Regions from separate parts of the Shewanella algidipiscicola genome, predicted to be linked through region 3. Evidence: predicted binding sites of a transcription regulator. Region 3 holds the regulator's gene; each other region holds the start of a gene.
What was found. Region 3 encodes NrdR, which represses ribonucleotide reductase genes. Its sites were predicted from a motif close to AAACACNANATNTNGTGTTT; they were not measured.

Region 1 (2,276 bases), on a different contig from region 3:
GGCATAACAGAGGTACTGCACTATTTAATGGATAATGGCATTGCCTTCGGTGTTGTCACGAATAAGGCAGCACGGTTTGCCCGCCCTTTATTAGCCACACTGCGCTTAGGGCAACAGCCCCTTATCGATTATATGAGCAGCGTTATCAGCGGCGACACTACCACCCAAGGTAAACCTGCCGCAGCGCCTATGCTGTTAGCAGCACAACAGCTGGGCTGCCATGCACATAACATCATCTATATAGGTGATGCACGGCGCGATCTTGAAGCGGCGCAAAATAGCCACATGGTTGGCGCTATTGCCATGTGGGGTTATATTGCAGCAGATGATAATCCTACTCATTGGCCGCACCAAGTGCGCTTTGATAAACCGCAAGCCATTATCGATTTTATGACTCAGGCTTCTGTAAGCCACTACGCGTAAACTAACCGTTATAGCTAGCAAATCGCATTAATCGCAATATAAACAGTTTATTGGAAAGCGGTTTGTTGGCGCTGATTTAACAAAATCAGCCATGAGTTTAACGGCGTTTCAATGAAATGTTGTTCTGCAGTGTCACTTTATCATTGCTAGTAAGCTGTTACTTTGAAACGGATTGAGCAATATTAACAGTGCTAGGATCGCAACCTTAAGTCCAGTGATGAATAAACGATCGCCACGATCGATGATATAACTAGCGTTCTATTCGTTTAAATTTGATCGCTCAAAAGTGACTTCAAACGAGCAAGCATAATTGAAAACAAGGCTTAAAGGTTAGCCATTACTAACCCTAATTTTTACCCCCAAGATATCCACAACTTGTCCCCTGAAATCTCACTTGCAAAATGTCGCCAACCTCACTATCTTGTATCCTATATTTTATATAACACCATATATTGTGTGTGAGTGACGATCGAAGCCACTATAACCTAAGTTGTATTTGGGTATTTTTCGTTAACTTTTCGATTGTTTTGACAGGGAAACGTTGCGTGTTTTTTTTCAACTCATTTGACCGCAATATTTAATCAAGGCTTATCTTCAATGAACAGCACTATGCAAGTCACTAAACGCAGTGGCGAACGTGAAACTATCGATCTCGATAAGATCCACCGAGTGATCACTTGGGCGGCAAAAGGACTAAAAAATGTCTCTGTCTCTGAAGTGGAATTACGTTCTCACCTTCAGTTTTATGATGGGATTCCAACTGAAGCAATCCATGAAACCATTATTAAGGCTGCCGCAGATTTAATCTCGCCAGAATCACCTGATTATCAGTTTCTCTCTGCTCGTTTAGCTATCTTCCATTTGCGCAAGAAAGCCTATGGTCAATTTGAACCACCCAAGCTGTATGATCATGTCGTTAAGCTAGTGGAGATGGGCAAATACGATAATCACATTCTTAGTGACTACACTCGCGAAGAGCTTGATTTGCTTGATGAGCATATCGATCACTGGCGCGACATGAACTTCTCTTACGCTGCCGTCAAACAGCTCGAAGGCAAATACTTGGTACAAAACCGGGTTAGCCATGAGATTTATGAGAGCGCCCAGTTCTTATATATCCTGGTTGCGGCATGTTTGTTTGCCAAGTACCCAAGAGAGACGCGTCTAGATTATGTAAAAAACTTCTATGATGCGACTTCGACCTTTAAGATCTCGCTACCCACCCCCATCATGGCGGGTGTGCGTACCCCTACGCGTCAGTTCAGCTCGTGCGTACTGATTGAATGTGGTGATAGCTTAGACTCAATCAATGCCACAGCGTCGGCCATTGTAAAGTACGTATCACAACGTGCCGGCATTGGTATTAATGCTGGTCGCATTCGTGCGCTAGGTAGCCCAATTCGTGGCGGCGAAGCTTTTCACACGGGTTGCTTACCTTTTTATAAGTATTTCCAAACCGCGGTTAAGTCGTGTTCACAAGGCGGCGTTCGTGGCGGCGCAGCGACCCTCTTCTACCCTATGTGGCATTTAGAAGTTGAATCACTGCTGGTATTGAAAAACAACCGTGGCGTTGACGATAACCGTATTCGTCATTTGGACTATGGGGTTCAGATCAATAAGTTGATGTATCAGCGCCTGATCCAAGGTGGCATGATAAGCTTATTCAGCCCATCTGACGTACCTGGCATGTATGATGCGTTTTTTGAAGATCAAGCCGAGTTTGAACGTCTTTATCTGCAGTATGAAGCCGATGACAGCATTCGTAAGAAACAGATTAAAGCCGTTGAGCTATTTGCGTTAATGATGCAAGAGCGTGCTTCTACTGGCCGTATTTATATTCAAAACGTCGATCA
Region 2 (2,276 bases), 470 kb from region 3:
TAATCGTAATCAGCCGGGGATGTTGGCGGTGATGTCACAGTCGATGGATATTTTAGAGCAACGCCATAAACGGGTACGTTTAATGGGGGATCCTCCCGATCTGTTGATCACCCCTAATGTTGCCGATATCGGCACCATGGAGTTTCATCGCGCGAACGAAGCGATAGAGGCGGGTGAGCAAGCGGTTAAAAAAGTGGCTCATATTATCACCACTGTGCTCGAAGAATACCCAGAAACCCCCGGTCGCTAATGATTAGGATTAGCGTTGTCAGATAATGTGAGGGGCTTGACTGAGTTAGTATGCCGCGATGAAGGATTCGATGAGACGCTAAGTTGATCGAGTCCCTAAACCTGTTTTTAAAAGCGGCCTAGTTTTTGCTTTAACATGATATCGTTTAGCAGTCGTCGACATTTTGACAATGAATCCAATCAGTCAGCTTCCAACAACCTCTAATTCTCAACAGGTAACCGACGCCTATGGTGGCGTGCTTAAGCATCAAACTCAAGGCGCGAATGCACCGGCCGACACGGTAAGCTTAGGCGAGCGAACTCGTCCGGCGCAAACAAACGGTAGCGCGATCGCCCAAGAAGAGGTGTCATTATCGCCTCGGGCGCAGCGAGCCCAAAAAATTGAGGCGATGGCAGACGACTTCTTCAGTGCTGGTGCGTTTAGTATTAATGATATTCCTAAGCTTATACAGCGGTTACATCAAGATGGTATCCTGTCAGATAGCCAACTAAACCGCTTAAGCTCAGCAGGATTTGAGATCCCAGAGCCCAATGATGCGCCGCAATCACTGCTGAACTTTATTGACAGTAAGCAAGAGGGATTAACGCAATCGGAGCCCGATCAGGCGCTACATAAAATGCTCGATGATGCCAAAACCGTGCTTAATAACATGGACGGTATAGATGGTGCGTTATACAGCCAAACCGCCGCCCGGGTTTCGGCTCAGTTAACTGTGTTGATCAACGCCGACACTAATATGCCCGCAATGGACAAAGAGCAATGGCAGGGGTTGAAATCGACCATGCAATTGGCCGCTTCTATGGGAAATTCACAACAATCGAGCGGCCAGTTAAACAGTTATTTAGCGCTATCTAAGCGACTTACGTAATTTACTAACACTTACTCACAGCTTGTCCCGACTTTTTACATTATCTAGCCTTGTTTCGATGTTCGGTCAAGGTCACTTTTTGAGATAAGTGGCCTAGTTGGCAGTAATCTTTTGTCGCTAAATACCATCGGTAAAACCATGATCTGGATCAAGGTACTTCGAGTGACTTTGTAGCCTAATACGCTACATATTGTGCTTAAACGTTTTATTGGCACTATATATGGTGTCATTTTGAACGTTACTTGAGGAGATATTAAACAATGCCAGTAGTTATTAAGCGGGATGGTTACCGCACGCCTTTTGACGAAACAAGGATCAGAGACGCTGTAGTTGCCGCTGCAAACTCAGCAGGTATTGATGATGTTACCTATGCGACTCAAGTAGCGCGACAAGTGAGTCTCGTCATGGCCGATATGGCCGAAGTGGATATCCACGACCTGCAAAATGCAGTCGAAAATCAACTAATGGAAGGACCCTATAAGGCCTTAGCACGCGTGTATATCGAATATCGTCATGATAGAGATATTCATCGAGAGCAAAGCAGCCGACTTAATCGTGATATTCGTGGTCTGGTTGAACAAAGTAATGCAGCTTTGCTTAACGAAAATGCCAATAAAGACTCAAAGGTGATCCCCACCCAGCGCGATCTGCTCGCCGGTATCGTGGCCAAGCATTATGCGACTCGCCATATTTTACCCAAAGATGTGGTGTCGGCCCATGAAGCGGGTGAGATCCATTATCACGATTTGGATTACGCACCTTTTTTCCCGATGTTTAACTGCATGCTAATTGATTTAGCCGGTATGCTGACTCATGGTTTTAAGATGGGCAATGCCGAAATTGAAACCCCAAAATCGATCTCCACGGCCACGGCAGTGACGGCACAAATTATTGCTCAGGTAGCAAGCCATATTTATGGCGGCACTACCATTAACCGCATCGATGAAGTGTTAGCACCATTTGTGGCTAAAAGCTATGACAAACACTATCAAGTGGCCTTAAAGTGGGGCATTACAGATGCCAAAGCCTTTGCCACCGCGCAGACCGAAAAAGAGTGTCACGATGCGTTCCAGTCATTGGAGTATGAGGTCAACACCTTACATACTGCTAATGGACAAACACCATTTGTGACCTTTGGCTTTGGTTTAGGCACCTCGT
Region 3 (2,276 bases):
GTGGTGACCACCACAACCCATAAGACTCTGGCTGGCCCACGTGGCGGCTTGATCTTGTCGGCTTGTGATGATGAAGATATTTACAAGAAGCTAAACTCTGCGGTATTCCCTGGTGGCCAAGGTGGCCCATTGATGCACGTTATCGCGGCTAAAGCGGTGGCGTTCAAAGAAGCATTAGAGCCTGAGTTTAAAACGTACCAAGAGCAAGTGGTTGTTAACGCGAAAGCGATGGCAAACACCTTTATTCAGCGCGGTTATGATGTAGTGTCTGGCGGTACCGATAACCACCTATTCCTACTTGATTTGATTGCTAAAGATATCACAGGTAAAGACGCTGATGCTGCACTTGGTCGTGCCAACATCACAGTGAACAAAAACTCAGTGCCTAACGATCCTCGCTCACCTTTTGTGACCTCGGGTCTGCGTATTGGCTCGCCAGCGATCACTCGTCGTGGCTTCAAAGAAGCGCAAGCGGTTGAGTTAACGAACTGGATGTGTGATGTGCTCGATGACATCAACAACGAAGCTACTATCGAGCAGGTGAAAAACCAGGTACTTGATTTGTGCGCTAAGTTCCCCGTTTACGGTTAACCTTAAGGGTTAAATCAGGTAAACTTCGATGGCCGCTATTATAGCGGCCATTTTTGTATCTCTCAGTTGGCTTTTTATGTATGCCAACCGATCTGTTTAAGTGCTTTTATGCTGGAGGCTCAATGTATTGTCCGTTTTGCAGCGCAACCGATACTAAGGTGATCGATTCTCGCTTGGTTGCCGATGGCCACCAGGTTCGCCGTCGCCGTGAATGCCTTGAGTGCCATGAAAGATTCACCACTTTTGAAGGCGCCGAGTTAGTCATGCCACGAGTGGTTAAGCAAGACGGTAGTCGCCAGCCATTCGATGAAGAAAAGCTGCGCGGCGGCATGTTACGCGCAGTCGAGAAACGTCCGGTATCTATGGATGAAATTGAGCAGGCACTAAGCAAGATTAAGTCGACACTGCGCGCCACTGGCGAGCGTGAAGTCACCTCTGAGATGATAGGTAACTTGATGATGGACCACTTGGTCAACCTCGACAAAGTCGCCTATATCCGTTTCGCTTCTGTGTATCGCGCCTTTGAAGATGTGTCCGAGTTTGGTGACGCCATTGCGAAACTGCAGAGTCCTAAGTCGCCCAAATAAACCGATTATTAATCATTAGATTGCATGGATATGGCACATGGTGTGGTCAAAATTCGATATTGAAATGATGGCAAAAGCCATTAAGTTAGCGCGTCAAGGGCGCTATACCACTCGACCCAACCCTAGCGTGGGCTGTGTTATCAGCTTGGCAGGCAAGGTAGTCGGCCAAGGTTATCATATTGCCGCGGGCGGCCCCCATGCCGAAGTGCATGCACTGCGTATGGCTGGCGAGCAAGCCCAAGGAGCAACCGCCTATGTTACTCTAGAGCCGTGTAGCCACTATGGTCGTACCCCGCCGTGTGCACAGGCATTAATCGATGCGCAAGTGGCGCGAGTAGTGGTGGCGGTAACCGATCCTAATCCGCAGGTGTCTGGCCGGGGGATTAAGATGCTGCAGCAAGCAGGCATAGAGGTCGATATCGATCTGCTGCGTGATGAGGCGGCCGCGCTGAATCAAGGCTTTATGAAGCGTATGGCGACTGGATTACCTTGGGTGAGCATCAAGTTGGCCGCCAGTTTAGACGGTAAAACGGCGTTGTCCAATGGCACATCGAAGTGGATAACCGGTGCCAATGCCCGCCGCGATGTGCAGCGAATGCGTGCGCGTCATTGTGCGGTGCTAACTGGCATCGATAGCGTATTGCAAGATGATCCCAGCATGAATGTGCGCCATCAAGAGCTCGGTAGCCTAGCCGATTCACTGCCTGCTGAGCTGTTAAAGCAGCCATTGCGGGTGGTGCTCGATAGTCAGGCTCGGCTAGGGAGCCAAGCAACATTACTGGCCATTCCATCACCTATCTTATTGGTGTCTTGCAGGCCTTATAGCCCGTCGGTACAGGCCTCATGGCCACCACATGTGAGCCATTTACAGCTTGACGCCCAAGAAGGGCGCGTGCCGCTCGCAGCATTGCTGGCGCATTTAGGCCAAACGTGCAATAGCGTGATGGTCGAAGCTGGTGCCACCTTAGCGGGAGCTTTTATGGCACAGCAACTGGCCGATGAGTTGGTCTTATACCAAGCGCCTAAATTGCTTGGCGGCCACGGGCGTAATTTACTCCTGTTGCCCGACTATACTCAGATGGCGCAACTGCCTAAGTT

Region 1: nrdA (class 1a ribonucleoside-diphosphate reductase subunit alpha) is a predicted target of NrdR. The motif match lies at 864-883, and genes of this name have one in related genera.
Region 2: nrdD (anaerobic ribonucleoside-triphosphate reductase) is a predicted target of NrdR. The motif match lies at 1,297-1,316, and genes of this name have one in related genera.

Annotation. Positions count from the first base shown of each region.
Region 1 is NZ_OXJV01000016.1:146,904-149,179, forward strand. Features, by position in the region: gene DN599_RS10945 (HAD hydrolase-like protein) at 1-423, shown strand, start outside; gene nrdA (class 1a ribonucleoside-diphosphate reductase subunit alpha) at 1,021-2,276, shown strand, end outside.
Region 2 is NZ_OXJV01000001.1:645,292-647,567, reverse strand. Features, by position in the region: gene rssA (patatin-like phospholipase RssA) at 1-250, shown strand, start outside; gene DN599_RS02865 (hypothetical protein) at 420-1,118, shown strand; gene nrdD (anaerobic ribonucleoside-triphosphate reductase) at 1,379-2,276, shown strand, end outside.
Region 3 is NZ_OXJV01000001.1:1,111,190-1,113,465, reverse strand. Features, by position in the region: gene glyA (serine hydroxymethyltransferase) at 1-591, shown strand, start outside; gene nrdR (transcriptional regulator NrdR) at 714-1,178, shown strand; gene ribD (bifunctional diaminohydroxyphosphoribosylaminopyrimidine deaminase/5-amino-6-(5-phosphoribosylamino)uracil reductase RibD) at 1,216-2,276, shown strand, end outside.